Regions from separate parts of the Halofilum ochraceum genome, predicted to be linked through region 4. Evidence: riboswitches for the same ligand, from Rfam matches in the RefSeq annotation. Region 4 holds a riboswitch; each other region holds the start of a gene.

Region 1 (8,008 bases), on a different contig from region 4:
GCTCCACAAACGCCCGCTCAATCACATAATCCCCCTGCTCGCCGCGGCGTGGGCTGATGCTCATGCCGTTGGCATCGAGCAGGCTGCAGGTGTCGCTGAGCATGGCCGGATTGCCGCAGACCATTGCCCGGTCGGTGGCCGGATCCAGCGGGTCGATACCGAGGTCCTCGAACAGCCGGCCGCTGCGGATGAGGTCGGTCACCCGGCCGCGATGGGGGAATTCCTCGCGCGTCACGGTGGGGTAGTAGCGCAGCTGTCCGCGCACCATCTCGCCGAAGATCTCGTCGTTCGGGAGCGTTTCGGTGATGTATTCGCGATAGGCGAGCTCACTCACGTGACGGACACCGTGGAACAGGATCACCTCGTCGAACTGCTCGTAGGTATCGAAATCCTTGATCAGGCTGAGGAACGGTGCGAGCCCGGTACCCGTCGCGATCAGGAACAGACGCCGCCCCGGGCGCAGGTCGTCGAGGACGAGCGTGCCGGTCGGCTTGCGGCTGACGAGAACCTGATCGCCCGGCTGCACGCGCTGCAGGCGCGAGGTCAACTGCCCGTCCGGCACCTTGATGCTGAGGAATTCGAGTTCCTCTTCGTAGTTCGTGCTGGCGATGCTGTAGGCCCGGACGACCGGTTTGCGCTCGCCCTCGAGGCCCAGCATGACGAATTCGCCGTTGCGGAACCGGAAACCGGGGTCGCGTGTGGTGCGGAAGCTGAACAGCTTGTCGTTCCAGTGATATACGCTGGTGACGGTTTCCGCTGCGTAATTCGCTGCCATTGCTCGTCTAGGCCTCCGCTACATTGCTCCGGTCATCGGCGATAGACCGGAAGCGGTGTAGTCCGTGTGTCTGTCTGCTGGATTGCGGAGTCGGGCGCGAACCCGCTCTGGATGTACGTTTGGTTGCCGGCCCGGTCGTCCCGGCACAGCGGCCGCCGATTTTACAACAGACCGCCGCCCCGGCGTTGATCCGGATCAGTCGCCGGCCTTCGGCCAGCCGTCCTCGCCGACGAGGTTATCCAGCGGGATCCGCTGGGCCCAGTCCTCGCGCTCCAGCATGGGGCGGTCGTAGAACCCGTCCACATGACCGAGGCACAGGATCGCGATCGGCTTCGCCCCGGGCGGCATCGCGAGCAGCTCAGCCACGGCGCTCGGATCGAACAGCGAGACCCAGCCCATCCCCAGGCCTTCCGCACGTGCGGCCAGCCACAGGTTCTGGATGGCGCAGGCCGCCGAGGCCAGGTCCATCTCCGGCATCGTCCGGCGACCGAATACGTGGCGTTCGCGACCGTCGCAGAGTGCGACGACGAGCAGTTCGCCGCAATCGCGCATGCCTTCGACCTTGAGCCGCATGAATTCGTTCCGTCTTTCGCCAAGCGCATCCGCCGTGCGTTCGCGTTCCCCCTCCACCAGCGCGTGCAGTTCGTTCCGCAGTGCGGTGGAGGTGATCCGGATGAAACGCCAGGGCTGCATGTACCCGACGCTCGGTCCGAGATGGGCCGCCTGGAGCAGCCGCGTCAGCGTCGCCGGTTCGACCGGATCCGGCCGGAAGTGACGCATATCGCGACGTTCGGCGATGACGCGGTACAGCGCATCGATCTCCGGCTGGCTATAGCGCTGCTCCGGCATCGCCGGCGAGGATTCAGAATTCGACACCGGGCTGCGCCTTGATGCCCTGTTCGAAGGCGTGTTTGACCTTGCGCACCTCACTCACGGTGTCGGCGAGTTCGATCAGTTCGTCCTGCGCATTGCGGCCGGTCACGATGACGGTCTGGTGCCGTGGACGGAACTGCAGTGCTTCGACCACGCGTTCGACCGGGATATGGCCGTACTTGATCACATAGGTCAGCTCGTCGAGCACGATCAGCTTCAGGTGCTCGTCCTCGAGCAGCTTCTCGGCGTGCTCCCACGCGGCCACGGCGGCCTGCCGGTCCTTCTCGCGGTCGCGGGTCTCCCAGGTAAAGCCGGTTCCCATCACGTGGTATTCGACGGACGGGTGCTCGCCGAAGAAGCGGTGATCGCCGGAGTCCCAGGTGCCCTTGATGAACTGGACGACGCCGCCCCTGAAGCCGTGGCCGATGGCGCGGGTGAGGGTGCCGAAGGCCGAGGAAGACTTCCCCTTGCCGTCGCCGGTGAGCACGATGAAGATGCCACGGTTCTCCTTCGCCTGCGCGACCTTCTCGTCCACGGCCGCCTTTTTCTTTTCCATCCGTGCGCGGTATTCCGCGTCGGTTTCCTCATGCTCGGCCATTGCCGTACTCCTGTCGGGTAGCCCGGATGAAGCGCAGCGGAATCCGGACCGTGTTTCTGAAGGCGTCCCCGGATTCCGTTTCACTTCATCCGGGCTACGATGCCGCGGTTCAATCAGGCGGGTTGCAGACGGTACGTGACCGGCACCTCGAGTTCCAGCGGTTCCCCCCGCAGCCGGTCGGCGATTTCCGGCACACGCTGGATATGGATCAGGGTCTGGCGGGCGTTTTCGTCGAGGATCGAGCGCCCGGAACTCTCGGCCACTTCCACATCCGTGATCCGGCCATCGGGCTGGAGCCGGAACGTGAGAACGACGCGGCCTTCCCAGCCGCGCTGGCGTGCGATCCGCGGGTAGCGAAAGCGGTCGCGGAAGTGAATCTCCACCTGCTGCCGGGCGCGAGTCGCGAGCTGGGCACGGTCATTCGCACCCTCCGCGCCGGATTGCGTGTCGGCCTTTTGATCTCGCTCCGGTGCTTCGCCGCTCTCCGCGCCAGCGGTTTGATTGGTTGCCTGGGCCTGGCGGGTCTCAGCACCGGTCGCGCCCGCTGTGTCCTTTTCGGTCGGCTTCGACTGATCGGACCTGGCGACCGTTTCAGAGGCGTCGGATGCTTGTGGGGTATCGGGAGCGTCGTTTGTCCGGGTCTTCTCGTCCGCTGTTGCTTTGACGGGCTTCTCTTCCGCGGCCGGCGCCGACCGGGATTGGTTGCGTTGCTCGGCCTCCTGGGCCGCGCCGGTATTGGCTCTTTGTTGTCCGGAGGGTTTCGGGGCCGCTTCGCCCGTACTCCGCTCAGCCAATGACGCCTGTACATGATCCGGTTCCACGACCTCCTGTACCGACGGTTTCGATGCCCCGTCCGGCGTGGCTTCGTCCACGCGCCTGGCCGCTTGCGGTTGCCGGCTCCGATCGCGGACCGGTTCCGGAATGGCCCCGGCAACGCCTGATTGCGCTGCCGGGTCGGGTCGGGTCGCGCCGGACGGGACCAGCCGGACGGCAACCGGGCCCGTATCGCCGCCGGGTGTCACCGCGATCTCCAGCCGATCGGGCGCATTCATCAGGACGGCCGCGTGCAGGACCGCCGAGATGGCCGCGAAAGGCAGGATGCGCGTGACGCCGGCGGGCATGGCATCAGTCCGCTGAGCCGGGGCGCCAGGCGACCTCGAGCAGGGCGGTGCGCCCGAGCGTGTTGTAGGTATCGGCGAGCGTGTACTCGGTATCGCCGACGTTCGCGATCTTCACCCGGGCGCTCCAGTCGCGCGCGAAATCCCAGCTCGCACGCAGATCGATCAGGGCGTACGCGTCGAGCGGCACCGTGTTGGCGGCATCGTCGAAGCGGTCACCCTGGAACGCCACATCGGTTCCGATGGACCACTCGCCGAAGTCGCGGGTGAGGCCGCCCTTGAGGCCGATCTCGGCGCGTCGGGAAAGCTCCTGCCCCGTTTCCGTGTTCTCCGCGTCCTTGAGATCCAGGCTCACGTTGCCGTCCCACTCATCGGTCGTCGCTGTGACCGTGAACTCGAGCCCCTGGATACGCGCTTCGTCGACGTTCTCGGGGGCAAACTGGCCACCGGAGAATACCGTATCGATGAGTTCATCGATTTCCGTCCTGTAGGCCGTGGCCTGCCAGCGCATCGCCTGGTAGCGGCCGCGGAGGCCCGCTTCGATCGTGCGGGATTCTTCGGGCTCCAGATCGTCGTTCCCGAACCCGGGAAAGTAGAGTTCGTTGAACGTCGGTGCACGGAATGCGGTGCCGTAGGAGGCGAATGCCTGAACCGAGTCGCTGAACCGGTACCCGAGGGCGAGGCTGCCGGTGGCCGGATCGTCGAAGTTGTCGTAGTCCTCCCCCCGGAGGCTGACTTCGCTGCTCCAGGCGTGCCCGGTCCACTGGTGTTGTGCATAGACGCCCGTGACATCGCGCTCGTCCTCGGCGAATGTGAGATTACTGTCGACCTCCACGGATTCGGCGTCGAGGCCCAGCGTCACGATCTGGGAAGTCCCGAGCGTGATTTCGTTCTGCCAGCCGAACGAATCGCGGATGGTATCGAACGTGTTGGCGGGCTGACGGTTGAGGAAGTTGTCGCTCTCGTCGGTCGAACGGCTCAACTGGACGCGGGTATTCCAGTTGCCGGTGAGACGCGCATCGACCCGGCCGCTGTATATACGCTGTTGGCTCTCGGTTCGGTTCTGGGAGCTGCCGTCGTACTCGACCTCCGAATCGGTGGCAAGGATTCGGCCCGAGACCGTAACCGCCTCGCCGATGTCCTGACTGATACGGGCGTTCACGCTCTGGTTTTCGTAACCGTCATCGTCAGGTTCATTGCAATTGGACACGAAAGCCGATCCACAGGTTTGACCATTGCGTACATAATTGTTTTGTCTGGCGTCGATCCCGTCGGTCTCTTCCGCGGAGACATTGACACTGAAGCTCGTGCCGTCGCTCTTGCTGCCGTAACCGGCGGAACCCTGCCTGCGGTCGTGGGTGCCGGCGCCGACCGTGGCATGACCGCCTTCGCCTTCACGGGTGAAAATCTGGATCACGCCACCGATGGCGCGGGAGCCGTAGAGGCTCGAGCGCGGGCCGCGCACGATTTCGATGCGTTCGACGTTGGCGAGCGGCAGGTCCTCGAAGGAGGCCGTACCGGTCGTTGCCGACCCGACCTCGACACCATCGACGAGTACCAGCACATGGTCGCTCTCGGTGCCCCGGAGGAAAATGCTCGAGTTGGTGCCACGGCCGCCGTTGCGGGTGAATTCCACGCCCGGTTGACGGCTGAGCAGTTCGCCCATGCTGGAGGTCTGACTGCGCTCGATCTCCTCACGGTCGACCACCGTGACGGATGAAAGCGACTCATTGGCGCTCTCCGCCGAGCGGGTTGCGGTCACGGTGACGGGTGCGATCGTGTCGGCGGCCAGTGCGGATACGGAAACGGCCGAAAACGCGGCGGCGATGCCGCCGATCAGGCAATGTCGATACATCGGGATTGTTCTCCAGGCGCTCACCCGCGCCTCTTGATTCGAGGGACGGATGGAACGGGAGAACGAAACGGTGCGACCGGGACGGCGGCACGCGCATGACGCCCCCCGCGCCATCCTGCGTACTGTTCCAGGCCGGTCTCCGGGCTCGCGAGTGGGCCGTTGGCCCGCGGTTCGATGCCTTCCCGGGTCAGCAACCCAGTGGCGTGTGATCGAACCGCAACTCGCCTACCGTTGCGGGGGCAGCGCCGGACTTGTGAGCGTCGAAAACGTTCACGCACCGGCTTCCCGTTTCATCCGTCGCGCGGCTGCGCGCCGAAACACCTGAAACAGAACGTTCACATTACGCGTTGTTCACCCGCGACTCAACCGATGCGGGCGACGGCCGTTGTTCCGTGTGCGGCACGGGGAGAATGGCGTCGGGAATCGAGGCCGGATTCACGCGACGGGCCGCGTAGGCGCGTTTTGGCGAAGCCGACGCGCGCGGTCGCTGGCCACGGATGCCCGGTATGGAACTGGCTGCGCGCATTCGCCTTCGGCGAAGACGCGCCTACGGTCGATCTCTTCGGTTTTCGTCGATGAGGACCATCTTGCCGGTCTCCGGATCGCGGTAGACCTGACCGACCGCCTCGTAGCCGCTGCCCGCCTCACCGACCCCCTCGGGCACGTCGGGCAGTTCCCGCCCCTCGCTGATCTCGCGGCCACCGCTGCGCGATTCGGATGCCTGCTGCGCGGCGAGGGCGGCGATCAGGCCGCAGGCGAACACCAGCATGATATCGACCAGATTGGACAGCGGGCCGAGCGGCTCGTCGTCCGGATCATCAAAGCGGGAACGGCGCCAGTCACGCCGCCGCATGGTGGTCTCCATTGGCCGCTTCGATCTCGCCCATGACCCGGTCGTACCAGCGCCGCCGGAGCCGGCCGATGATGAAGCCGACAATGCCCACGGCGAGGCCGATCACGGTGGTGTCGAAGGCGACGCTGACGGCGCGCGCCAGGATCTCGAACTCGCCGCGGGAGAGTGCGGCGATGCCCGGGCCGAGCGGGATCAGCGTTCCCATCAGCCCGAGCATCGGCGCGACTCGCGCCAGCACGTCGGCCCGTTCGATCCGTCGGCGCCCGTAGGCCTCGACCGCATCCAGGCTGCCGCGCTCACGCAGCCGCCGCAGTCCGGCAAGGCGCTCGCCGATCACCTGGCCGACCTCCCACAACGCCAGCGCGACCAGCGCCAGCAGCAGGCCGATCGTGGGTACAAGCAACCAGCGCACGAACTCGTGCGCCAGCGGAATCAAAGCGGAGTCGAACATGGGGTTCTCCCGGTTCGGTTAATCAAGGGCTATAAGGGCTTAAAAATTCTGGAACCACGAATGAACACGAATGAACACGAATGGGCTCCTGGGTGAGTCGATCACTCGGGAGCTTCGCTGTGGCCGCGCGGAAGCGGAGATGCGAATGAAGAACCACGGATAGACACAGATGGACACAGATAAAAGTCAAAACCGGAATTGTGGCGATAGGAGTGGATGAGTGCTGATTTGCCAGTTCCGATCCAGTTGCTCATTAGATCGACGTCCTTTTATCTGTGTCCATCTGTGGTTCCGATATCCGATCGTGCTCCGAGGAGGATCAGCGAAGCTCCCGAAACAGCAGCTATCCCAGGAGCCCATTCGTGTTCATTCGTGTTCATTCGTGGTTCTTAAAGCAGTCCTGATGTCAGCGAACCGTCCCGCCCCTGAGCCCGGCCGCCAGTCCGCCAGTGAGGAACAGGAGGCCGATGAGAGCGGCGCTGAGTACGGTCCAGTCCCAGGGCTGGTCGGCCTGGGTGTCGCGCTGCTGCGGCTGCTTTTCCTGGACTTCCTGCGGCGGTTGTTTCTGTTGCTTCTTTTGCGCCTGTTCACGCGTCTCGATCTGGCGCACGGAACTCGGGTCCTGCTCGGATTCCGGTGTCGTGACCTTCGCGTCCGCGCGGATCTCCCGCATGGCCTTGCGCTGCTGCTCGGTCAGTTTCGGTTCGATCCAGTCGAGCATGGGATGGTCCGGGCGCGTGTGGCCGCTGCCGGGGAGGCCGTTGTCGATGACGAGTCGGGCGAAGTCGCGCGCGATCCGTTCGGCCGTTTCGGCGTCGGCGTTCCAGAAGTCCTTCTGCATCGCGACCAGCATCACCGCGAGCATGTTCGCCTTCACGTGGGCGCTCTGGCCTTCCTCCAGGAACTTGTCGAGGCCGAGGTCATGGCGATCGTCCAGATAGACCGACTTGATCTCTCGCCACATGCCGTCGGTGATCATGTCCGGGTTGGTGACCTGCCAGCCCCAGAAATTTTCGAGGAACTTCGAGCCCATCGTGCGGGCACCGGAATAGCCGTGGCTCATCAGCGGTTTGATCCAGGCGGGGTTCAGGTAACGTCCCTGCAGCTCGGCCAGCACGGCACTCTCCAGCGCTTCGACGCTGGGATTGTCCGGATCCGAGTGGTCGACGACGCGGTTGCGTGGTGCGGTACCGCTGACGCTCTCGACCGCCAGGTTGAGACCACCGAGGTAGTCGAACGCGTCGTTGTTATCGAGCAGCCCGTAGACATTGGTCGCGCGGCCCAGATAGGTGCGCTCGACGCCGTACAGGGCCTGCCGGAATGCCGCATGGGCCGACCGGCCGCTGACGCCGTCGCCATAGGCATGGCCCATACGCTGTATATACGCGTCCGCGATCTCGGCGCGCTTGTCCCAGGCACCGGAACGCTCGGTCAGGCGATTGACGCCGGCGCCGTAGCCACCCGGGGCGTCGCCGAAGACCCGCA
Region 2 (8,008 bases), on a different contig from region 4:
CGTAGAACGCCAGATACTGATGCGGTGGCGGGAAGGTCGTATTGGCGTGCAGCAGTTCTTCATCGAGTTCCCAGCCCCGCGGAGGCTGCGGCCCGACGAATACATTGCCGAATCGGATCCCCGGCAGCAGCAGTTCACCTTCGTGCGCCATGACATAACCGGGCGCCTCGCCCCAGCCGCCGAGCGCCTCGATGCCGGTGCGCTGCAGCGCCGCGGTGAGGCGCTCGATCCGGTCGAGCCGGTCCTTGCCGTCGACGAGGGCGTCATAGGCGGCATGCAGCTGATCGAGCAGATCGAGCGCTCGTTCCCTGGCCTCGTGATCGACGCCCTCGATCATGTGCTCCGTGTCGCCAAGCGTGCGTTCGATCAGATCGCGCGCGATGTCGATCGCCTCGGCGTTGAGCGCGGCACGGACCTCCGGGATCAGCCGTGCCAGCGGGCCGCCGGTCATTTCGCGCTGTACGGCCTCGGGGAGTGTCCGGAACCATTGCTGGTACTCATCTCCGGGCACCGTGTGTACGCGTTCGCTCATCGCATCGAGCGCCTTGCGATTCTCCGGCAGATTGACGGCGCGTTCCTGCAGCATATCGAGCAGGGCCTCGGGAGAGCCGGGCAGCTCACCGACGGTATAGCCCCGGTCCTTCAATTCATGCAGCAGGTCGTACAGGGAATCGACCACGTCGAGGTTGTCGGCGCCGATGTTGTGGCGCCCCGGTGGGTGGTTATAGAAGACCACACCCAGTTTTTTGTCGGCATTGTCGGTCGTGCGGAGCGAGCGCCAGTTGTCCAGCCGCTCGGCGACCGCTTCGATTTCGGTGGCGATGGGGTGAACCAGTCGCAGGCGCACGCCGGTCAGTTCGTCGATCCGTGGTGGTTCCGCAGCAGCGATGACGCTGGGCTGGCTCTGGCCCTGGACCTCGGGCATGGCCACCCGGTAGTGCACGCTCTCGAACGGGAGCCCCTCCGGCGACAGGCGCCATTGTGCCTCGGTGCGCTCCGTCAGGCGCACGGCCTTGAGGACGGGTACATCGAGATCGCGGAATGCCTCGACCGCCTGTTCGCGACCCTCGCCGCCGCCCACGACAAAATCCTGAATCGTCACGATTCCGGCCAGCGGTGCGGGGGTGAGATGCTCGCGCAGATCATCAAGCGCTTCGACGCTGGTCTCACCCCACTGGGCGAGCACCGATACGCACTGAAGGCCGCGCTCGCGAATTCTGTCGCAGAGGGTGTCGTGGACCGCACGATGGCCCACGCGGTCGCCGGTGTCGTAGTCCAGAACGACCACGACGCCACCCTCGTCATCGAATCCGGCGGTATCCGGATCGACCATGTCGCCGTCGTGCAGCCAGCGTACGGCGGGGCGATCGCCCGGTGCGGCCGGGTCGATGCCTTCGGTGTGCGGGGCCAGCAGCCAGCCGATCAGGGCGCGCAGGTTGTCGCGCCCGCGGGCCTGCCAGTAATGCCGGCCGCGAAGCCAATGGGCCTGTTTTTCATGGGGGTCGGCGAGGGCCGTGAAATGCTCGGTCAGCGTTTCGTCGGCGTCGGGCTGGGACGTAAGTTTGTCGAGGGTTGCCGCGTCGAGCCTGGCCAGTGGGCGCTCGCCGTCGATCCGGCTGGCGGTGGTCAGGCGCCGGTCGCTCGAGACCGCGAAAACGGTCGCCGTGGCGGGAGGAGGGTTGGAATCGAGCAGCCGTACGAAGCGCGGGGCGGCTTCACCGAAGACCGCTCCGAACAGCACGGCGTCCGCGTCGGCCCAGAGCTGCGCCACGGCGGCATCGGTGCGCTCGGCCAGCTGCTCCGGTGTGCGCAGCACCAGTTCGTGCCCCGGATGCGCGTCGTCGAACGCCTCTGCGGCCGCCGCCATGGCAGGGGCGGAGCGGTCGGAGACGATACCGACGAGTTGGGCCGCGCTGGCGGTCGGTGGGAACAGGATGGCCAGCGCGGCGACCGCCGCCATGCACGGATAACGGGACATTCGGTGAGCCTCCCCGGGGATGACAGACGGCGGAGAGGCTGGCGGAGGGCAGAAGTACCGGCCGCCGGTGCCCCGCCCGCCGCGGGTTCCGTACGTATCCCAGGCCGGTCTCCGGACTCACGGGGTGGCACGTGTCGCGTACCCGAGGTCGCCGCCTTCCCGCGCCGTGCGCAGTGGCTTTTCTGGCGACCCCACCCGTTTACCGTTGCGGGGGCAGTGCCGGACTCTCACCGGCTTCCCGTTTCAACCCGAGCCTGAAAGCCGGGTCACCTGGAACGAATCGGCGGAAATTACGCACTCGCGGATCGGGGGTCAAGCGCCGGCCCCGGTCCGCCCGGGGCCCGGTCGATGGGGGAGGCGGCCCGGTGGAGCGGGGTACTTCAGGTCGGCACGAACGCCCGGTGACCGGCTACCTCGACCGCCTCGATGGGGTGGTGGTAGAGGCAGGTCAGATGGCCTGGCTGGAGCAGTTCCGGGGCCGGGCCGTGGCGGACCTGGCCGTCGTGGAAGATCAACACGACGTGATCGCAGAAGCGGGCCGCGAGATTGACGTCGTGCAGGGCCATAACGAGTGTCCCGCCGTCGCGCTGGGCGCGGCCGCGCAGGTGGCCCAGCAGCCGGATCTGGTGATGCAGATCCAGGTGGTTGCTCGGTTCGTCCAGCAGATAGACCGACGGGTCCTGGGTGAGCAGGGTCGCCAGGGCGAGCCGCCGCCGTTCGCCGCCGGAGAGCGTGTCGATCGGGCGGTCGGCCAGTGCGTCCATCTCCACTTCCATGAGGGCCTCACGGGCCCGCCGATAGTCTTCCGGGCCTTCCTGGCGCCACGGGCCGATGTGCGGGTGGCGCCCGATCAGGGCGGTCTCCAGTACCGTGGCCGGGAACGGGTCCTCGCTTGCCTGCAGCAGAATGCCCAGTCGATTGGCGATGGCACGGCGCCGCATGCCGGCGAGCATCTGCCCGTCGAGCAGCACGCGGCCTTCCGTGGGCGGTCGCAGCCCGGCGAGCGTGTGGAGCAGGGTGGTCTTGCCGGCGCCGTTCGCGCCGAGTACCGCCCAGCTCTCGCCCGGCCTGAACGCGAGATCGAGCTCGCCGCCGATGCGCTTGCCCCCGATCTCGATGGCGAGGTCTTCGGTAGCGAGCAGGCTCATGGCAACCCTCGGCGCGGACCGCGGTGCAGGAGGAACAGGAACACCGGGACCCCGATCATTGCCGTCAACACGCCCACCGGCAACTGCTGGGGGGCGATCACGATGCGTGCCAGCGCGTCCGCGAACACCAGCAGGGTCCCGCCGGCGAGCACGGCCGCCGGCAGCAGCGTTCGGTGGTCGGCGCCGGCGATCAGGCGCACCGCGTGCGGGATGATGAGGCCGACGAAGCCGATGGTGCCGCCGACGGTGACGGCCGCGGCGGTCAGCAGTGAGCCGATGAAGTAGATCCCGAGGCGCAGCGGTCCCACCGAGACCCCGAGCGCCCGCGCCTGCAGGTCCCCACGCGCCATCAGGTTGAGTGGTCGGGCGAGCGCCATGGCCGCGAGCAGCCCCGCGGCCAGGGCCAGCGCGCTCCAGATCGGGGCCCCGGCATGCGCGAGATCGCCCATCAGCCAGAACAGCATGCCGCGCAGATCGCGCTCGGGGCTGACCGCGAGCATGAAACTGATCAGCGCGCCCCAGCCCGCGGCCAGCACCACGCCGGTCAGCAGCAGCCGGGTCGGTGTCCAGCCGCCGCGCCCGTGGGCCAGCGCGAATACCAGCAGCATGGATACGAGCGCCCCGGCGAAGGCGTCGACCGATACCCAGAATGCGCCGAAGCCGGCCATCATCGTCGCCAGCGCGGCCACGGCGGCACCGCCGGAGATGCCGAGTACGTACGGGTCGGCCAGCGGGTTACGCAGCAGCACCTGCATGAGCGCGCCAGCGAGCGCCAGCAGGCCACCGACGACGAACGCAGACAGGGCCCGGGGAAGCCGCAGTTCGGCGACGATCCGTGTGGCCGTGTCCTCCGGCGGGCCGGTCAGCGCGCTCCACACGGCGGCCGCGGGGACCTCGACCGCGCCCGCCATAAGGGCGAATACGAGGCTCGCGAGCGCCAGCAGGGCGAGGGTCGGTAGCAGCAAGCGGGCAGACATGGCGCGGGTTTACTAAGTTTCCATGCAGTATTGTCCGGTCTCAGCGCGTGCCCGGGTCGTCGTGACAAGGCACGAGGAGGGAGTGTGGCGCCACCACATGACCGACGAGTAACGCCGGCACGGCGGCCCGGGCACGCGCCCGTAGGGAGCCATTGCGCTGCCGGCTGACGGCGTTGCGCTCGCTCAACGTGCCGGCAGCACGCTTTCGCTCCCGCGCCTTGCCAGCCAACAGCGCAATGGCTCTGAGGCCGAACAATACTGCATGGAAGCTTAGCGTGACACCGCGACGCCACACGACCAGCGCCGGATCCGTCCATCGGCATTCCATGGGCGACCGAAAGCGCGCGCATGGCCGACAATCCGGTCCCGCTTCGCTACAATGCGCGCTCTTTTGCGACAAATGGGCTCCGGATCCCGATGGCGGCCACGAAGAAAGAGCAGCGTCCCTCGCTGGTTATCCGCAACGCGCGCCCTGCCGACGCCGCGGAGATCGCGCGCCTGTCGGGCAAGGTCTACTCGGAGGAAGAGGCCTATTCGCCGGCGATGATCCGCGGACAGGTCACGAGCTTCCCGGATGGGCAGTTCGTGGCCGAGTACGAAGGGCAGATCGTCGGCTACTGCGCCACCTTCCTGACCCGTGAGGCACTGGCGCTGGCGCCGCATCGGTGGGACGAGATCACGGGGCACGGTTTTGCCTCCCGCCATGACCCGAAAGGCGACTGGCTGTACGGCATGGAGGTCTTCATCGATCCGGAGTTCCGCAATCTGCGGATCGGTCAGCGCCTGTACAACGAGCGGAAGAAGCTGTGTCAGTACCTGCGCCTCAAGGGCGTGGTCTTCGGTGGGCGCCTGCCGGGGCTGGCGAAACGGCGCCGTCGCGTCGGTACCCCCGAGGAATACGTCGAGCAGGTGCAGAACAAGAAGATCCGCGATCCGGTCCTGTCTTTCCAGCTGCGCAACGGGTTCGAGTTCATCGGCATCCTGCACGATTACCTCCCCGACGACACCGCGTCGCTCGGCCATGCCGCCCACCTCGTCTGGCGCAATCCGCAGGTGCCGCAGACCGACGACCAGGAGCAGGGCGAAGGCAGCGGGCGCCTGCCGGATGCCGTCCGGGTCGCGACGGTCCAGTACGAACTGCGCAGAGTGAACTCGTTCGAGCAGTTCCAGCAGTACATCGAGTACTTCGTCGATGTCGTGGCCGACTACGGCGCGGATTTCGTCACCTTCCCCGAAATGTTCACGCTGCAGCTGCTGTCGCTGGAAGAACACCCGTTGGGTCCGGCCGAGTCGATCGATTACCTGACCGGCTACACCGAGCGCTTCAAGGAATTCATGTCGCACCTCGCGGTGCGCTACAACGTGAATATCATCGGCGGCTCGCATCCGACCAAGCTGCCCTCCGGTGATACGCAGAACATCTGCTATGTTTTTCTCCGCGACGGCGCGATTCACGAGCAGTCGAAGATCCACCCGACGCCCAATGAGCGCTACTGGTGGAACATCTCCGGGGGCTCGGAGGTGACCAGCATCATGACCGACTGCGGCGTGATCGGCGTGATGATCTGCTACGACGCGGAATTCCCGGAGATGGCGCGCCATCTGACCAACCAGGGGGCGCAGATCCTGTTCGTGCCCTCCTGCACCGATGAGCGCCAGAGCTTCCTGCGCGTGCGCTACTGCTGCCAGGCGCGGGCGGTCGAAAACCAGTCTTACGTCGTGGTATCGGGCAACTGCGGGAACCTGCCCGGGGTCGAGAACCTGGATATCCAGTACGCCCAGAGCTGTATCCTGACGCCCTGCGATTTCGGTTTCGATCGTGACGGGATCGCCGCTGATACGACCCCGAATACCGAGATGGTGGCGATCGCCGACCTGCGGCTCGAAGCGCTGACCACGGCCCGGAACCAGGGCACGGTGCAGAACCTGAATGACCGCCGTTTCGATCTGTATTCGGTGCGCTGGAAGAGTCGCTGAGGCTATTGGCCGCTGACAACAATCGCCAGGGCTGCCCGCGTTGCGTGCCGGCGGCCCCCGTCAATGAATCGATCCGGCCCGCCGCCGGAGATGGACCGGGACTGAACCGGTCATGCTGAGGGAGTCGAAGCAATGAATACGTCGCCTGAACAACTCTGGGCCGAATTCGGCCCGATTATTACGGATCTGTCCATCAACGTGATCAGCGCCCTGGTCCTGATCATCGTCGGCTGGAGTATCGCCGGTTGGGCGCATCGCGCCGTCCGCCGCGGTCTGGGCCGCTTCAAGGATATGGACCGGACCCTGATCAGTGTCGTGGCCGGCGTCACGCGCTATTTCATCCTGATCACGCTGCTGGTCATGGTGCTGGGCCGGTTCGGCGTGCAGACGGCATCCATCCTCGCGGCCCTCGGCGCCGCCGGTCTGGCCGTCGGGCTCGCGCTGCAGGGGACGCTCGCCAACATTGCCGCCGGCGTCATGCTGCTCGTGCTGCGGCCGTTCCGGATCGGCGATTACGTCAACGCCAATGGCAACGAGGGCACGGTGGAGGAGGTCGGACTGTTTTCGACGGAATTCACGACCTACGACGGCCTGTATGTCTCGGTGCCGAATTCGGGCATCTGGGGCGGGCGGATCCTCAATTACTCACGTAACCCGAATCGGCGGCACGACATCGTGGTCGGCATCTCCTACCGCGACGATATCGACCGGGCTCAGGAGATCCTGCTCGGCGTGATCCGCAACGACCCGCGGGTGCTGTCGGAGCCGGCGGAACCGCAGGTGCTGGTCCGCGAACTCGCGGATTCCTCGGTCAACCTCGGGATGCGCTTCTGGACCACGGGCGACGACTTCTGGCCGGCCAGTTTCGAGCTTCGCAAGGCCGCCAAGAAGGCGCTCGACGAAGCCGGTATCACGATCCCGTTCCCGCAGCGGGACGTGCATCACTTCGACCACCGGGAAGTCGCCTGAGGCGGGCGCCGCCCATGCGCCCCGGTGCGGTCGTGCGGACTGGCGCGTGCCTCTCGGTCGAGGGGCCGGGCAGCGCCCGCATGGCCGTTCCCGCTCCGCGCGTCGAGTGCGCCGGCCCCCGACCGGATCGGGGGTTGGTACGTGCCGTCGGCGCCGGGGACTACAGCGATTCCCGTGCTAGAATGCGCGGTTTGATCGCTTCCGCCCGCATCGAGGATGGCAACCGCCCATGACCGAGTTCGCCCGCGAGATCTTCCCGGTCAATCTCGAAGAAGAGATGCGCCAGTCGTACCTCGATTACGCGATGAGCGTGATCGTCGGCCGCGCGCTCCCGGATGCACGCGATGGCCTCAAGCCGGTGCACCGGCGCGTGCTTTTCGCGATGCACGAACTGGGCGTCGACTGGAACAAGGCCTACAAGAAATCCGCCCGTATCGTTGGTGACGTCATCGGTAAGTATCACCCGCATGGCGATTCGGCGGTCTACGACGCGATCGTGCGCATGGCGCAGGATTTCTCGATGCGCTATCCGCTCGTGGACGGGCAGGGCAACTTCGGTTCCATTGACGGCGACGCCGCCGCGGCCATGCGGTATACCGAGGTCCGCATGGCCAAGGTCGCCCATGAGCTGCTCGCGGATATCGACAAGGAAACGGTCGACTTCATCCTCAACTACGATGAGACCGAGCGTGAACCGGCCGTGCTGCCGACGCGGGTGCCGAACCTGCTGGTCAACGGTTCCTCGGGGATCGCGGTCGGCATGGCGACGAACATCCCGCCGCACAATCTGCGCGAGATCGTGAACGCCTGCATCGCCCTGATCGACGATCCGACCATCGACATCAATCAGTTGATGGAATACGTGCCGGGTCCGGATTTCCCGACGGCGGGCCTGATCAACGGCTCGCGCGGAATCCGCGAGGCCTACCGGACCGGCCGCGGCCGGATCGAGATGCGGG
Region 3 (8,008 bases), on a different contig from region 4:
GGGCCACCATGGCCAGCAGCATCCCGAGCAGGCCGAGGAATTTGCCGGTGATGATTTCCAGCGTCGATACCGGTGCGCCCAACAGCAGCGGCAGTGTGCCCTGACGGCGTTCGCCGGCGATCAACTGCATGGTCAGCAGAGGGATGGCGAACACGTGGATCATCGCCGCCGCCCCGTACAGGCGTGGCACCAGAAAGGCGGTCACGCCCGGTCCGGCACCGGACTCGATCAGCTTCGGCTGCACCTGGAGATAGCTCTCGAGGTGGAGCAGGAAGATGAAACCGGTGACCAGCTGCGCGGCCGCCAGGACGACCCACGCGGTCGGCGAGCGGAACAGCCCGGCGAGTTCACGGCCGGCGATGGTGAGAATCGTCATGCGTTCACCTCCGCCATGTCCGTGCTCGTGAGCTCGACGAACAACTGCTCCAGCGAAGCCCGGTCCGCCGTCATCTCGAGCAGCCCCCATTCGGCATGGACGGCGGTCTCGGCGAACCGCTCCGGTGCGTCGCGCTTCGGATCGAGCGTCAGCCGCAGGCGCCCCGGGGCGAGGTGCTCGACGCCGGTCACACCGTCGATCGCGCGCAGGTCGCCGTCTCTCGGGGCGCGGCGCAGGGTAACCGTGATCCGTTCGATGGCCGAATCGTCAGTGAATGCGCTCATGGGACCACCATGCAGAATGCGGCCCTGATGCATGATCGCGACCCGCGAGCACAGCGCCTGGACCTCCGGCAGGATGTGGGTCGAGAGGATGATCCCGTGCTCCCGGCCGAGATCGGCGATCAGGCCGCGGATGGCGCGGATCTGGATCGGATCGAGTCCGACCGTGGGTTCGTCCAGCACGATGGCCGCCGGGTCATGGACGATCGCCTGGGCAATCCCCACCCGCTGGCGGTAGCCCTTGGACAGATTCCCGATCGGGCGATGGGCGACCTCCGTGAGGCCGCACAGGGACATCGCCCGGTCGGCCGCATCGTCGCGTCCCGCGCGCGGCACGCCATGCAGTGCGGCGGCAAAGGCGAGATATCCGCGCACGCTCATGTCCGGGTATAACGGCGGCTGTTCCGGCAGATAACCGAGTGCGCGTTTGGCGGTGCGGGGGGATTCGAGCAGATCGACGCCATCGATCGCGATGGCACCGGCGGTGGGCGCCAGCACACCGCAGAGCATGTCCATGGTCGAGGTCTTGCCGGCACCGTTCTGCCCCAGCAGGCCGACGATCTCCCCGCGCTCGAGCCGCAGATCGACGGCATCCACCGCGCGCAATGCCCCGTAGTCGCGGCACAGCCCGGTGGCGTCAATCAGTGGTGTGGTGTCCGGCATCCTCGGTCCAACGGCGCCACGCGGCAGGTCCGCGACGATAGACGTTCCGGGGTCGCGGCGGCAAGCGCCGGTGGCCGGCATCGTGAGCGGTTCCCGCCTCCATGGTATTATGCCGCCCGGCTCTGCGCGGGGGGGACTGCGCGGCCCACGCCCCGAATCCCGTATGGCTTGCTGCCCGATGGAACCCTGCTTTCATCCGTGAGGTATCGATGAATCAATTACTGCGCCTTCTGGAGTCCGGACTGCTCGACCTGTCCATCGCGGGCTACGTGGCGGTCGTGCTGGTTTTGACCCATATCACCATTGTCGCGGTGACGATCTACCTGCATCGCTGCCAGGCTCATCGCTCGGTCGATCTGCACCCGGTCGTGTCCCATTTCTTCCGTTTCTGGCTGTGGCTGACCACGGGCATGCGGACCATCGAGTGGGTGGCGATCCACCGCAAGCATCACGCGCACACGGAGACCGAAGCGGATCCGCACAGCCCCCATCAGGCCGGTATCTGGAAAGTCCTGCTGGAAGGTGCCGAGCTGTATCGCGAAGAGGCGAAGGACCAGGAGACTCTGGAAAAGTACGGACACGGCACGCCCGACGACTGGATGGAGCGCAACGTATACGCGCGTTTCGAGATCGGCGGCATCGTACTGATGGGCCTGCTCGCGCTCACGCTGTTCGGCGTGCTCGGCATGACCGTCTGGGCGATCCAGATGATGTGGATTCCGCTCTGGGCGGCGGGCGTCATCAACGGGCTGGGTCATTACCTCGGTTACCGCAACTTCGAATCGGCCGACGGCTCCACTAACCTCTCGCCCCTCGGGCTCCTGATCGGCGGCGAGGAGATGCACAACAACCACCACGCGTTCCCGAGTTCGGCGAAGTTCTCGCAGCGCTGGTACGAGTTCGACGTCGGCTGGTTCTATCTGCGAATCCTGTCCGCACTCGGCTTGGCGAAGATCAAGCGGGTCGCGCCCAGCCCCACGGTCGATCCCGCCAAGACGACGGTCGATTTCGAGACCGTCAAAGCCGTCGTGATCGCGCGCATGCACGTCATGCGGACGTACGCCCGGAGCGTGACGCTGCCGGTCCTGAAGGCCGAACTCGAGCGCGTGGACGGCGGGACCCGTGCGCTGCTCAAACGCGCCAAGGGTGCCCTGATCCGTGACGAGTCACGGATGGACGCGCAGGCGAAGGCACGGCGTGACCGCGCGCTGCGCGCCAACGAGCGCCTGCACACGGTGTACGAATACCGCCGCCGTCTACAGGAGCTGTTCGCCTCGAAGCGCGTGACCCAGGAGCAGCTGGTTCAGTCGCTGCAGGCCTGGTGCGCGAGCGCCGAACAGACCGGCATCCAGGCGCTGGAGGACTTCGCCTCGCACCTGCGCGGCTATCGTCTCAAGACGGACTGATCCCCCGGATGGATGCGCTTTGGCGGATGGGAAGGAAAATCGGTTCTCGCCAAGACGCCAAGCGCACCAAGGGACGCAAAGAACCGCCACTGCGCAATACGGCAGCGAGTCTGTAGGAGCGAGCTTGCTCGCGATAGTGCCCGCACGGCAGCTGACTGCAAAATTGATCATCGGTGACCATCGTGGTTTCAGCCGACTCATCTGAACCCTTGGGCGCACTGCGGGCACCATCGCGAGCAAGCTCGCTCCTACTGATTTGTCGATTCCTTTGCGTCCCTTGGCGCGCTTGGCGTCTTGGCGAGAACCGATGTTCGCTCGGCAGGATTCCAGCGTTCAGATGTCGGCAGGCGCACCCGTCACGCCGGGAGTAAGCGCGTCTTTGACCGGCACGGTGTGTTCGAGGAAGAACCGCGCCGTAGCCCGCCAGTCGTTCGCTCGTGCCTGGGCGATACAGTCCGCTTCATCGAGGTCGAGGCAGTTGCGCGCCGCGCGGGCCAGATCCTCGTCCAGGTAACCGGTAACGCGCTGCTGCACCACGTCGATCGGTCCGGTCACCGGGTAGGCGGCGACGGGGGTGCCACACGCCATCGCTTCCAGCATCACCACGCCATAGGTATCCGTGCGCGACGGAAAGACGAATACATCGGCACTGGCGAACCACGCCGCCAGATCACGGCCGTGGCAGTAGCCGGGGAATACCGCATCCGGCCAGGTGTTTTGCAGGCGCTCGCGGTCCGGACCGTCGCCAACGACCACCTTGGTGCCCGGGGTATCCATGGCGAGGAATGCCTCGATGTTTTTCTCGCGCGAGACGCGCCCCACGAACAGGTGAATTGGCCTCTTGAGATCCGTCTCGAACGCGGCGTCCGGGGAAAATACACGCGTATCGACACCGCGATTCCAGACGACCAGGTGGCCGAAACCGCGGCCAGAGAGTTCGCGCGCCATGCCCGCGGTGGGCACCAGCGTGGCCGCGGCGTCGCGGTGGAAGCGGCGCAGCAGCGCATATCCCCAGGAGAGGGGGATGAACGGCAGGCGCGCCTGGACGTATTCGGGGAAGCGGGTATGGAATGACGTCGTGTGCCGCCAGCCCCTGCGGCGCAGGTGGCGTATGGCCGCGTGGCCCAGCGGGCCCTCGGTGACGACATGCACGCGCTCCGGGGCGAATCGGTCGAGGCGGCGCCGCAACGCCCGGGTGCCGAGCGCGAGCCGGATCTCCGGGTAACCGGGGCAGGGAATCGTGCGGAAGTCGCCGGGCTCGATCACGTCGACGCTGTGGCCTTCGCCACGCAGCCATTCGATGACCGCGGCCAGCGTCGTGACCACACCGTTGACCTGCGGATACCACGCGTCGGTGATGATACTGAACCTCATCCGCTGACGGCCCCGGCGTCGTGCTCCGTCGCGTGGTCGACCTGCAGCCATTGGCGGACCTCGATACGGCCGTCGAAATGCTCGACCAGGGCCGTGCATGATTCCACCCAGTCACCGCAGTTGTGGTAGGTGATCCCCTGGACCTCCCGGATCTCGGCGTGATGGATGTGGCCGCAGACCACGCCCTCGAAGCCGCGCCGGCGGCAGTCCCAGGCGACCGCGTTCTCGAATTCGAAGATGAAGTTCACCGCGCCCTTCACCTTGTGCTTCACATGCGCGGACAACGACCAGTAGCCGTAACCGAAGCGCTCGCGGAAGCGGTTGAACCAGCGGTTGAGCACCAGCAGCAGGGCATAGCCCCGATCGCCGAGAAAGGCCAGCCAGCGATGTGCCTGCACGACGCCGTCGTATTGATCGCCGTGGATCACCAATAGGCGGCGGCCGTCAGCGGTTCGGTGCTCGACCTCGTCGCGTACCGAGATGTTGCCCAGTTCCAGGTCGGTGTACCGGCGCAGGAACTCGTCGTGGTTGCCCGTCACCACAATGACCCGGGCACCGCGTTTGGCCTTGGTCAGGACCCGGCGGATCACGTTGGTGTGCGACTGCGGCCAGTAGATCCGGGATTTCAGGCGCCATCCATCGACGATGTCCCCGACGAGGTACAGGGTTTCGCAGTCGTGCTGCTTGAGGAACGCGATCAGGGCGTCGGCACGGCAGCCCTTCGTGCCCAGATGGAGATCCGACAGCCAGATGGTGCGTACCCGCTCGCGGCCGCTGCCGGTGTTGTCAGCCGTTCCGGTCGATCGGGTTGATGCATCGACGGCATCCGGTTCCGAAAGGACTTCCCGCAGTACGGTGTCGGCGGTGCTGTTCATGGGACGCAGGGAAACAGCCGCCCTTGAAGCGTCGATGACACCGGCGTGAACTTTCGATGACAGTGCTGGTCGCACGGTTATGAGGCGATGTCGCAGGCGATAAATGCGGCGTCGTGCGTGGAACGCAGGCACGGGCGCCGGTCGGCGTACCGTTTGATTGTCGATGGTGCCCGCGTCAAGGCGCGGGAATAGGGAATCCGGAAGGCTATATGGCCCGGCCGGAGCTGCCCCCGCAACTGTATGCGGTGAGTTTCCCGTCTACGTGCCACTGGGATATCCCCGGGAAGGCGGACGGAAAGCGACGACCCGCGAGCCAGGAAACCTGCCATCGATCAGGGGTGCCCAGGCGGGTATCCGGCAGTGCAAGTCCGAGCGGGCGGGGTGTCCCGGCGGCGTCTGCGCAGCGTGCAATGGCAATCGGCTCGGCCGGCGGCGCAACGGGACTCCAGCCCGTTGATCCGGTAGACCGGTAGGTCCGTCATTCGCAACACTGCGCTGTTCGACCCTTCTCTCCCGCAGCCCGCATCCGGGTCACAGGCAACGGGCGAGGAGTCCTGCATCATGTCCAGTCAGTCCAACGTCAATTACCAGCATTCGATCGACCAGAGCGATCGCAATGTCCCGATCAACCTGCGCCAGACCGGCGATCCCGGTATCCGCATGCTGATCTCCAACCGCGTGCGCAAGTCCGCCTACTGGCACCTTTCCGTCGAGGCGGGTTGCTGGCGCGCGACGGTCTACAACCGCATGTATCACCCGCGTGGCTACGTCCGTCCGGAAGACGGCGGCGCCATGGTCGAGTACCGCGCGCTCGTCAACGACGTCACGCTCTGGAACGTCGCGGTGGAGCGTCCCATTCGCGTGAAAGGCCCCGATGCCGAGGCCTTCTGCAACTATGTCTGTACGCGGGATATGACCCGTGTGCCTTCGATGAAGGGGCGCTACGTCATCCTCTGCGACGAGGAGGGCCATGTCCTCAATGATCCGGTCATGCTCCGGCTCTCGCAGGACGAGTTCTGGTTCACGATCAGCGACTCCGATCTCGCGTATTGGTTCAAGGGCATCAACGTCGGCGCGCGCTACGACGTCACGATTGAGGAGATCGACGTCGCGCCGCTGCAGATCCAAGGCCCCAAGTCCGAGGACCTGATGGCCGATCTGGTCGGCGAGGGTGTGCGCGAAGTGCCGTATTACGGGCTCATGGCGGCACAGATCGACGGGGTGGACGTGATCATCTCGCAGACCGGGTTCTCCGGCGAGAAGGGGTATGAGGTCTACGCCTATGACTCCACGCTCAATGCCGAGGCGGTCTGGAACGCGATCCGCGCCGCCGGTGAGAAGCACAACCTGATGGTGATCGCGCCGGCCCATCATCGTCGGATCGCGGCCGGTATCCTGTCCTACGGCCAGGATCTCGATCACGAGACCAATCCCTTTCAGTGCAATCTCGGTCACATGGTGCCGAAGACCAAGGAGGCGGATTACATCGGCAAGCAGGCGCTGGAAGCCACGCGCGAGAAGGTGAATAACGGCAACCCGCCGTTCACGCACCAGCTCGTGGGGCTGAAGATCGAGGGCAAGCCGATCGAGGACTACGCACCGGATTTCTGGCTGGTCGGGCATGACGCCGACAGCGAGCCCTGCGGCTGGATCACCTCGCCCTGGTACTCGCCGGAGCTGAATACGAATATCGGGATGGCGTATGTTCCGGTCGAATCGGCGGCGCTGGGCACGGAGTTTGTCGCTTGGCTGCCCGAGGAGTACCAGCCGATGCCGGGGCATCCGGTCCCGGCGGTAGTCGCCGAGATGCCCTTCCGCGAGTCCGTGAACCCGAGCGCCCGCGAACGCGCCCGGGCCGAAGGCCGCGAATACGCCTATTGATGGGGTAAAACACCGGTGGCCGTCCGCTTGCGGGCGGCCACCGGCTTTTGTCGTTTGTCGGCTCAGTGCCAGTAGGGTTCTCGCCAAGGCGCTAAGGGCGCCAAGGGGCGCGAAGGAAATTCGGAGTCATGCGAAGAGAACCGTATCGGCCGTAGGTCGGACTTCCAGTCCGACAGATCGGAGGCTTCGGCGTGTCGGACTGGAAGTCCGACCTACACTCGCTTCACGGCTGCGTGCCCTTCGTTTCCGCCCGTTTGCGGACACGGAATCCGATTACTCGCCATTTCCCGCCACTGTCTTCCTTCGCGTACCTTGGCGCCCTTCGCGCCTTGGCGAGAACCCTTATCTGCACGGCGTCACCGATCCGAAGGTCGTTCGGTATTGCGACCGGGCCGCGGACCAGCGGTCGTGACACATATCCACAAAAAACCCGGCACAAGGCCGGGTTTTTTTGATCGCTGTCCGCGCAGGCGGACGGGAGGCGAAGCTTACTTGAGCTTCGTCTCCTTGTAGGTAACGTGCTTGCGAACCACCGGGTCGAACTTCTTGATCGACATCTTGTCCGGCATGTTCCGCTTGTTCTTGGTCGTCGTGTAGAAGTGGCCGGTCCCGGCGCTCGACACCAGTTTGATTTTTTCGCGCATGATGGCCTCCTCAGACCTTCTCGCCGCGGCTGCGCAGATCGGCCAGAACGGTATCGATACCCTTCTTGTCGATGATGCGCATGCCCTTCGGGGACAGACGGAGCGTCACGTAACGCTGCTCGCTCTCGACCCAGAAGCGATGCTTGTGCAGGTTCGGCAGGAACCGGCGCTTGGTCTTGATATTCGAATGGGACACATGGTGGCCGGTGATCGGCCGCTTGCCCGTAACCTGACAGACGCGGGACATCGGAAACTCCGTTCGGTCCGTTTGACGCGAAGCCGCGCAATATAGCCGATTGGCCGCCCTGCGACAAGGGGTAGCGCCATTTCGAATCCGGCTGAATCGGTGGCGGATGCGCGTTCGAACGGCATTCCGGATCGGCGGCCCGCGGGGTTGCCGGAATCGGCGCCCCAGGCTGGCCTGCAGCCCGTCCGGGGCAGTATAGTTACGCGCGCTGCGAAGGGGGGCACATGGGTACGGTATTCCTGCGCGACCTGCGGGTCGAGA
Region 4 (8,008 bases):
GCTGGTGCGCAGGCTGGGCGGCGGTCGCGTCGCGCTCGGCCAGCTCGGCCTGTCGACCACATGCTGCCTGGTCTCGCCGCTGTTGCTGTACGCGCCCACGCCCATCTTTGTCGCGTTCCTGCTCGTGTGGGGCGTGGCCGTCGTGGGGGACTCGCCGCAGTTCTCGGCGCTGACCGCTTATTTCGCGCCCCGCGCGGTGGTCGGCTCGGCACTCACGCTGGTGAACTCCATCGGCTTCGCGATCACCATCGCGAGTCTGAGCCTGCTCGAATGGCTGCAGCATGTCGCACCGCCGGCCTGGCTGCTCGTCCCACTGGCGTTGGGCCCCATGGTCGGCCTGCTTGCGGGGCGGCCGCTTCTCGCCAGGAACCCGGTACCCGAGTAGCCCAGGCCCGTTTTTCACGTCACCCGGCCGCGCCACCTGGAGCACGCGAGTCAGCCCTGCCAGTGCCCCTGAATGTGCGTGATCGGGCGGGGCGCCTGGTCCTCCTCGCCGGGAAAAAGGGAGCGGTACCAGTGCGCATCGAACACGAGTTCAAGCCGGTCGATGCGGCCATCGCGCACGTGCGCCCACTGGGCGACGTGGACGGCAAGCTTCTCGGACAGCTGGGTACCGACCACCAGGAAATGGGCGACGTCTTCTCCGGCCTCGAACCCCTTCTGGATCTCGATCCGCTGCACGATCGGCGTAACGAGCTGGAGATATTGCACGAGGGCGTCGGCCGAGTGGAACGTGCTGATCGGACCCGCGTACGTGAAGTCCTCGTCGGCGAGGCAGGCGCGGGCGGTCGCGTAATCGAACCGGGCGACCGCGTCGATATAGCGCTCGACGATTTCGCGGGAAGTCAGTGCGGTGGCGGACATCAAACGCTCCCTTGATCGCTGACCGACGCCTTGCACGTCTCGGCCGCGGCATTCATGCGATCAAGTATAGTCTGCCAGTGTCCACATTGGACGGGCTTATCGGCTGCACTCGCGCAACGGGCACCCAGGGAGAACGCTGACTCGACCCGCCCATCAGGCGGCACGAAAGGAAAAAAACCACACCGCGAGCGCCGACAGGGCGACAGTGAGGGGAGCGACCGGGTGTGCGCGGTCGACGTACGATCCCGGCGTAGCGCGGCAACAGACACCGGGAGTTCTTTAACCGGATCCCGGGGATCCATCGTCGCCGAGGCGGTCGTACAGGTCGGCGACGACGCGCTCGAGCCGGGCGACGCGCTGTTCCAGATCGCCCTGGTCCGCGCCCCTCACCGGCGCATCGTCTCCAGCGTTGACGCCGGCAGCGGTCGCTGCCTCCGGGGCCGGTTCCGCATGATCACTACCGAAGCGGTGCGTCCAGCGCGCTTCGCGCTTGCCTGGCTCGCGCGGCAGGCACTCCACCAGCGCGCCTTCTTCGCGCGCCGCCAGGGTCTGCAGCGTCGACTCAACGGCATCAATGCCCTCGACCGTGACCATACGCTGCGCACGGCTGCGCAGTTCGCCCGGCGTCTGCGGCCCGCGCAGGAACAACAGCGCGAGCACCGCGAGCTGCTCCGGCGGCGCATTCAGGGCGCTGCCCGGGCCGCGCCCGAGACGATGCTCGAACTTGCTCACCCGCCCACCATACGACGACGGCTGACGCACAAGGCCGCGTCGGGTCAGCCCGGTCACGGCCTCGCGCACGTCGGCCTCGGGGAGTGCCAGGACCGGATCGCGATTGCTCTTCTGGTTCGCGGCGGTGACCAGGCCATTGATCGACAGGGGATACTGGTCCGGCGTGGTCGCCTCCTTCTCCAGCAGACACCCCAGGACGCGGATTTCGACCGCAGTGAGATCCCGTTCCATCAATGCCGCCCCCGTTTTCGTGCCGCCGAACTGCGTCAGTATACGCTCGATCGCCTGCCGCTCACCGTCCGCCTTGAAGGGGGCCGTCTGGCCTATGCCCCTCGGCGGTGAACAACTCCCCGCGCTTCGGCGAGCGCGCGGCAAAGCAAGCGTGCCCTGCAGTCCCGGACCCACACCCGCTGCGCTTCAATTCACGAGAAGGAGATAGCGCGCGCAGCCCGTCTTCACGGGGTGCGGGGCCATCCAGATAAGGCCGCGGTGACGCAATACCGTCAGCGCACGCCCGAGGGCCTCGGGAGCGAGGCCGGTGCATCGGCGCAGATCGGCGTGCCCGATCCAGCCGGCCGTGCGAGGCCTGGCACGCAGCTTGTGGATGGCGAACAGTACGCTGAATTCGACCGTATCGAGGTCTTCGCGCTGCAGCAGCCAGTCGGTCACAGGATCATCGCCTGATTCGACGGCATCGAAGCCGACGGGACGGTCGCCGGCAGGCGTCGACGCGGGCATCACGGACACACCAGCGGCCCGCAGCGCCGCCTGGCCATCGGTTACGGATTGCGTGCGGGTGTGCGGGAATTCGGACATGGCTCCTCCAGATCGAACCGGCTCAAGGAGGAACCAACGCGTTGCGAGGACGGGAGAAGGGATTCGTGATGCCCGGTGAGGGCGAATCCTGCGTGCATCTCGGCCTCGGACCTTTGACGCGAAGGTTCCGGGCGGCCCCGCCAGAGGCGGGCCGATCCTGCGAGGTATTCGGGCTCGACGGAGGACTGCATCCCCGTCATACCGTTGCGCGACAGCCCCGGATTCTCACCGGTGTTCCCCTCGTGCGGCCCATATCCTGGGCGCGCGGTCAGGACGGTCTCAATATATAGCGGAAGCACCCAAGCGTAAAGCACTGGACCGGTCAGCCCCCACCCAGCGCGTCAGGCGACCACCGGCACGCCAATCAGCCAGGTATGCAGCCAGAGCACGAACGCGACGTAGATCGCGAGGCCGCCCACGACCACCACCGCGTCATTGACCGCCGTCGCAGGCAGGGCCGGCGCTGACGCCGGCCGCGATGAGCGCCGCTTGGCGGCGATACGATCCGCCACCGCCCAGGCAAGGAACGCTCCGAAAAGCGCGAGGTCCACTGCCCGACCGTTCATCAGCAGGTGCGCAAGCGCCCAGATCTTTACCGCCAGCAGCATGGGGTGTTTCGCGCGCGCGCTGATTCGCCCCGGCAAGTAGGTGGCCAGCAGCAGCGGGAACACCGGGAGGAGCAAAAGCATGCCTGCGTGGCGCAGCCAGCCGGGCGGCGAATACAGCGCGGTCGAGGCCCAGCGGAGATCGCCGTAGCCCTTGATCAGCAGCACAATTCCGACGATGGAGATCAGACCGTAGATCGCCTTCCACGGCACCGCACCCATGCGTCGCACCATGTCGTTGCGCCAATCCGGCACCACGATCGCGATCGAGTGAATACCAAAGAACAGGACGATCCCGACAACGAATTCGAGCATACTCGCCTCTCCCGCGACTCCCGGTGCCGGGCCATGGCGTCACCCGCCGACCCGGCGGTGTCATGGTACAGCAGTACATCGCTATGGGGCTCGAAGCTGGTGGGGAGATGGACGCGGTGCACTTGCGCGGCGATCCGGGCCGAAAAATAACCGGCAGCACGACCCGGTCCGCTTCAGCGGGTTTTCTGAGGCATAAGCCGTTTCACGCGTAGTAGACTCCGGGAGATTCGTTCGGAGGTGGCCTCCATGCTTGAACTGACCCGCCACCACACCGCCTTGCTGCAACAACGCATGGGCGAGCAGGGTATCGATCTCGCCATACTGGCGGATGAAGACACCATCGCCTACTTCGGCGGCTTCTGGGGCTACCTGGGCGTCGAGTACGGCCGCCCGACACTGATGCTGGTCCCGCGCGACGGTGCCCCCACGGTCATCACGCCGCTGATGGAATCCGAGATGGTCGCGGCCATGACGTGGGTCGAGGATGTGCGCGGCTGGGAGGATGGCGGCGAGAACCGCTGGGAGAACGTGCTGCGGGAACTGTTGCACGGCCACCGGCCTTCCGCCCGGCTGAGCTGGGAGCCCTGGCGTACGCCCCCCGAAGTCGAACTGGTCATCGACGAACGCTTCGACTGCGCCCGCATCGCCGATCTCGGACCGATGATCGGGCAGATGCGCATGATCAAGTCAGACAAGGAGATCGCGATCATGCGCCGGGCCGGTGAGGTCGCGACCGCGATGATGGGGGCCGTGCGCGCTGCCCTGGCGCCGGGCGTACCGGAACACGAGATCGCCCAGGCCGCCCTGACCGCGGGGACGCGCGCGGCCGCGGGATTCCTGACCGGGCGCGGTCATGAGGCCTTCGTGTCGCCGACCATTCACGGCCTGCCCATCCTTCAGAGCGGCCCGGACACCTCCATGGTTCACCGCCGCGCCACCGTGCGCGAACTGCAGGTCGGCGACCCGGTCTACCTGTGCTGCTGCAACCTCGTCCGCTTCAAGCAGTACCGGCTGGGATTCGACCGCGAATTCTTCGTCGGCGAGGTGACCGATGAGATGGCCCGCGCCTACGAGACGACCGTAGCGGCGCAGCAGGCTGCGCTGGCCGCCATGCGGCCCGGCGTGCCGGCAGAGGACGTCCACTTCGCCGCCGACGCCGTCTATCGCGAGGCCGGTTATGCGCCCGGCTACCGGACCGGCCGTGCAATCGGTATCTCGGCGCTGGAGGCGCCGGAGCTCAAACCGGGGGATCGCACGCCGCTTGCCAGCGGTATGACCTTCGCGGTCGACGGCGGTATCAGCGTGCCGGAGCGGTTCGGCACCCGTATCGGCGACTCGGTGGTCGTGACCGATGACGGTTTCGAGTACCTGACCGACTTCCCGCGTGACCTCTCCATCGTCAACGGCTGATTCGGCATGATTGAACCCGCGCCACTGACCGTCGCCGTCTTCCAGTGCCAGGCATGCGACGAGGACGCCACGGCCCGGCTCGACCGGCTGAACGCCGCGGCGCGCCAGGGCGCCGAGTGGGGTGCACGCCTGCTCGTCACGCCCGAGGTGTTCGTCTCCGGGTACGGCGGCATGCCGGATCGTATCCACGCGCGCGCCGAACCCGCCAACGGCCCCTCGGCACAACGCGCGGCGGCGATCGCCCGTGAACACGGCATCGCGATCGTGCTCGGGTATCCGGAGGCCGCAGACGGGATCGTGTACAACGCCGCCCTGTGCATCGGCCCCGACGGCGCCACGCTCGGCAATCACCGCAAGCTGGGACTGTCGGGCACCGACGAGCAGGCGACCTATGCGCGCGGCGACGCCGTGACCGTGTTCGAGCTCGAAGGCCACCGCATCGGCGTATTGATCTGCTATGACGTGGAGTTCCCCGAGCTGGCCCGCATGGGCACGCTGGCCGGCGCCACGACCTTCGCGGTCCCCACCGCGCTGGTCTCCCGCTGGCCGGTGGTCGCGCAGAAGATGATCCCCACGCGCGCGCTCGAGAACGGCGTCTTCATCGCGTACGCCAATTACACCGGCAGCGAAGACGGGCTCGAGTACCTGGGGGCGAGCTGCATCGTCGACCCGACGGGTGAAGATCGGACGCGCGCGCACCGGGAGGAAGCGGTGATCGTCGCCACCATCGAACCATCGGCGGTCGCCGCGGCGCGAGCGACACTGCCGTACCTTGCGGATCGGCTCACGCTGCCGCAGTCATGACCGAGGAATCCGGGCCTCGACTTGGGCTGCTTCGGGGCGGAACAGCAACGGTCGCTATGAATCCGGAACGTTCTATCTACCCCGAATAGCCTGACGGGATCGAAAGGCCGTCCGCGGATGTCCACTCATGCGTTTCAGCCGGCCCACTCCCTGGCCAGAATCTTGCAGGCATGGCCCCGTCACCACACATTACAAACGCAGCAGGGTGCGTGGACAGCCTCCTGGCTCAAATGGGCGCATGCGTTACGATAAAACCGGACATGGAGCCAACCCATGGGGTATACGATGCCAACCTTGTGCACCGATAACCCGAAGCCGAGGCGGAAGCCTATCCGCACGCCCGCTGCTACGCCGCGGACTCCTTGCGAACATTGCAGCGGTTCGTCTCGCCGCTGCAACGACGGACGCCTCTGATCCATGCCCGAGAACACAGTGCCCGCCAAGCAGGACGCGGACCCGCGGCTGGATGCGCTCCACCGGCTCCAGATCCTCGATACGGATTACGAGCCGCCCTTCGATCGCATCGTGCGCATGGTCGCCGACTTCTTCGACATGCCGAGCGTCGGCATCCATCTGCTGGATAATGACCGCCAGTGGGTCAAGGCATTCGAGGGCCAGCGATTCACCTGTCCCCGCGAGGACAGCGTCTGCCAGTTCACTCTCGCCCACGACGACCTGCTCGTGATCCCGGATCTGCGAACGGACGCACGCACGCGTCACCTCGGCATCGTCACCGGCCCGCCGCACGTGCGCTTCTACGCCGGCATGCCGTTGCGGACGCGCGAGGGCCACGCGGTCGGCACCCTGTGTCTGATCGCCAGCGAGCCGCGGGCCCGGCTCGACGCCGACGAGGAGCGCTGGCTGCGCGAATACGCCGAGCTCGTCATCGAGACCATGGAATTACGGGTCGACTATCATCGTTCCCAGCAGGAGCTGCGCACCGCCATCGAATTCGATGCCGTGACCGGCCTGCGCAACCGCGCCAGCATCATCCGGGAAGCGCAGGCACTGATCGACACCACCCCGGCGCCAGCCGGCGTCGCCGCGGTCAAGGTCCGGCTCGACCGCATGGAGCTCGTGCTGGGCGCGACCGGGCAATCCGGAATCGGCACCGTCCTGCGGACGGCGTCCGAGCGACTGGCCAGGATACTGGGCCCTGACGACATGCTCGCCCGCGGCGATGGCGACACCTTCATTATCGTTCGCGTTCGCCACATGCAGCATGATGATCCGCAACTCGAGCATTGGCTCGAGGCAACGGCCGAGCAGGCGCTCACCGTGCTGGCGGAGCCGATGGCCATCGATGGCGACCGGATCAACATCACCGCCTCGATCGGCCTCGCGGCATTCGCGGACGGCGTGCCGGCCCACTATGCCATCGATGCGGCATCGGCGGCCTCACTGGCCAGCGCCGACAACGGCGGCAATCGGGCGCAGCACTTCGCACCCGATGCATTCGGGGAATTCCGCGAGCGCGTGGGCGTGGAAGCGGATCTGCGCGAGGCCGTCACGCGCGGTGCATTCACCGTCTCCTGGCAACCCATTGTCGAGATGGCGGCAAATGCCCGGGTTATTGGCGCCGAGGCACTCGTGCGCTGGCCGCGCGGCGACAAGCACGCGGTAGGACCGGACCGTTTCATTCCCATCGCCGAGGAGACGGGCCTGATCCATAAACTGGGCCTCTGGGTGTTCGAGGCCGCGTGCAGCGATCTCGCCGCCTGGCGCCGCCAGGGTCACGACCTGTGGATTTCGGTCAACCTGTCACCGCTGCAGCTCGATGACCCACAACTGACCGAGCAGCTCAAACAGCGCACGCAAGCAGCCGGTGTCGATCCCTCGCGCATCAAGCTGGAGATCACCGAGAGCGCGCTGTCGACGCACATCAACGAGGTCGATTACGCGTTGCAGCGGCTGCGTGAGGCGGGATTCCAGCTGGCGCTGGACGACTTCGGCACGGGCCACTCCTCGCTGGCCCGGTTGATCCGCATGCCATTCAATACGCTCAAGGTCGATCGCGGCTTCGTCAACGATTGCCCGGACGGCCCGGGCGCCGCCGTGGTCACGTCCGTCAGCGCGCTGGCCCATGACCTGGGCATCGAGCTGGTCGCCGAGGGCGTCGAGCACGATGGTCACGAACGGTTCCTTCGCGAGCACGGCTACACGCTGGCCCAGGGCTATTACTACGCCCGCCCGATGTCCGCCGAGGCGCTCATCGAGCATATGGGCGCAACGGCTTGAACGGCGCCCATCAGGTATCAGCTCCCCGGTGTTGGCCTGGTCTCTCGTGAAACAGTGAGCGCTGCGGGGCAGTGGGCTGTCCGGGAAATCTTCGGTCGTGAGCGCGTGAGGCAGCAAGCAGCCGGTGAATGCTTTCTCGGACAGGCTCCTGGTGTCCTTTAACGCAAGTTCGTCGATCTTTCTCGGCGAGGCATCGTGGCGACTGGCAAGGCGCGCCGACGAGT

Evidence for each region. A riboswitch is a leader RNA that binds a small molecule or an ion and turns the genes downstream of it on or off. The one in region 4 is predicted to bind cobalamin.
Region 1: it holds a riboswitch for cobalamin, as region 4 does, so the genes downstream of both, A0W70_RS01860 (TonB-dependent receptor domain-containing protein) here and A0W70_RS03495 (hypothetical protein) in region 4, are expected to answer to the same signal.
Region 2: it holds a riboswitch for cobalamin, as region 4 does, so the genes downstream of both, A0W70_RS01875 (cobaltochelatase subunit CobN) here and A0W70_RS03495 (hypothetical protein) in region 4, are expected to answer to the same signal.
Region 3: it holds a riboswitch for cobalamin, as region 4 does, so the genes downstream of both, A0W70_RS11360 (glycine cleavage T C-terminal barrel domain-containing protein) here and A0W70_RS03495 (hypothetical protein) in region 4, are expected to answer to the same signal.

What each region holds. Positions count from the first base shown of each region.
Region 1 is NZ_LVEG02000001.1:400,697-408,704, forward strand. It holds gene A0W70_RS01840 (ferredoxin--NADP reductase) at 1-775, opposite strand, end outside; gene bluB (5,6-dimethylbenzimidazole synthase) at 971-1,624, opposite strand; gene cobO (cob(I)yrinic acid a,c-diamide adenosyltransferase) at 1,638-2,246, opposite strand; gene A0W70_RS01855 (energy transducer TonB) at 2,360-3,367, opposite strand; gene A0W70_RS01860 (TonB-dependent receptor domain-containing protein) at 3,372-5,219, opposite strand; cobalamin riboswitch at 5,333-5,559, opposite strand; gene A0W70_RS01865 (hypothetical protein) at 5,767-6,072, opposite strand; gene A0W70_RS01870 (MotA/TolQ/ExbB proton channel family protein) at 6,059-6,523, opposite strand; gene A0W70_RS01875 (cobaltochelatase subunit CobN) at 6,930-8,008, opposite strand, start outside.
Region 2 is NZ_LVEG02000001.1:409,980-417,987, forward strand. It holds gene A0W70_RS01875 (cobaltochelatase subunit CobN) at 1-1,978, opposite strand, end outside; cobalamin riboswitch at 2,064-2,267, opposite strand; gene A0W70_RS01880 (ABC transporter ATP-binding protein) at 2,359-3,126, opposite strand; gene A0W70_RS01885 (FecCD family ABC transporter permease) at 3,123-4,103, opposite strand; gene A0W70_RS01890 (GNAT family N-acetyltransferase) at 4,521-6,080, shown strand; gene A0W70_RS01895 (mechanosensitive ion channel family protein) at 6,213-7,049, shown strand; gene gyrA (DNA gyrase subunit A) at 7,279-8,008, shown strand, end outside.
Region 3 is NZ_LVEG02000011.1:54,947-62,954, forward strand. It holds gene A0W70_RS11335 (ABC transporter permease) at 1-376, opposite strand, end outside; gene A0W70_RS11340 (ABC transporter ATP-binding protein) at 373-1,320, opposite strand; gene A0W70_RS11345 (DesA family fatty acid desaturase) at 1,530-2,726, shown strand; gene A0W70_RS11350 (glycosyltransferase family 4 protein) at 3,060-4,100, opposite strand; gene A0W70_RS11355 (UDP-2,3-diacylglucosamine diphosphatase) at 4,097-4,975, opposite strand; cobalamin riboswitch at 5,123-5,319, shown strand; gene A0W70_RS11360 (glycine cleavage T C-terminal barrel domain-containing protein) at 5,537-6,856, shown strand; gene rpmG (50S ribosomal protein L33) at 7,345-7,500, opposite strand; gene rpmB (50S ribosomal protein L28) at 7,511-7,747, opposite strand; gene folB (dihydroneopterin aldolase) at 7,972-8,008, shown strand, end outside.
Region 4 is NZ_LVEG02000002.1:32,150-40,157, reverse strand. It holds gene A0W70_RS03510 (MFS transporter) at 1-385, shown strand, start outside; gene A0W70_RS03505 (nuclear transport factor 2 family protein) at 436-864, opposite strand; gene A0W70_RS03500 (YceH family protein) at 1,144-1,827, opposite strand; gene A0W70_RS03495 (hypothetical protein) at 2,014-2,412, opposite strand; cobalamin riboswitch at 2,555-2,700, opposite strand; gene A0W70_RS03490 (NnrU family protein) at 2,754-3,332, opposite strand; gene A0W70_RS03485 (M24 family metallopeptidase) at 3,579-4,742, shown strand; gene A0W70_RS03480 (carbon-nitrogen hydrolase family protein) at 4,749-5,546, shown strand; gene A0W70_RS03475 (putative bifunctional diguanylate cyclase/phosphodiesterase) at 5,964-7,784, shown strand.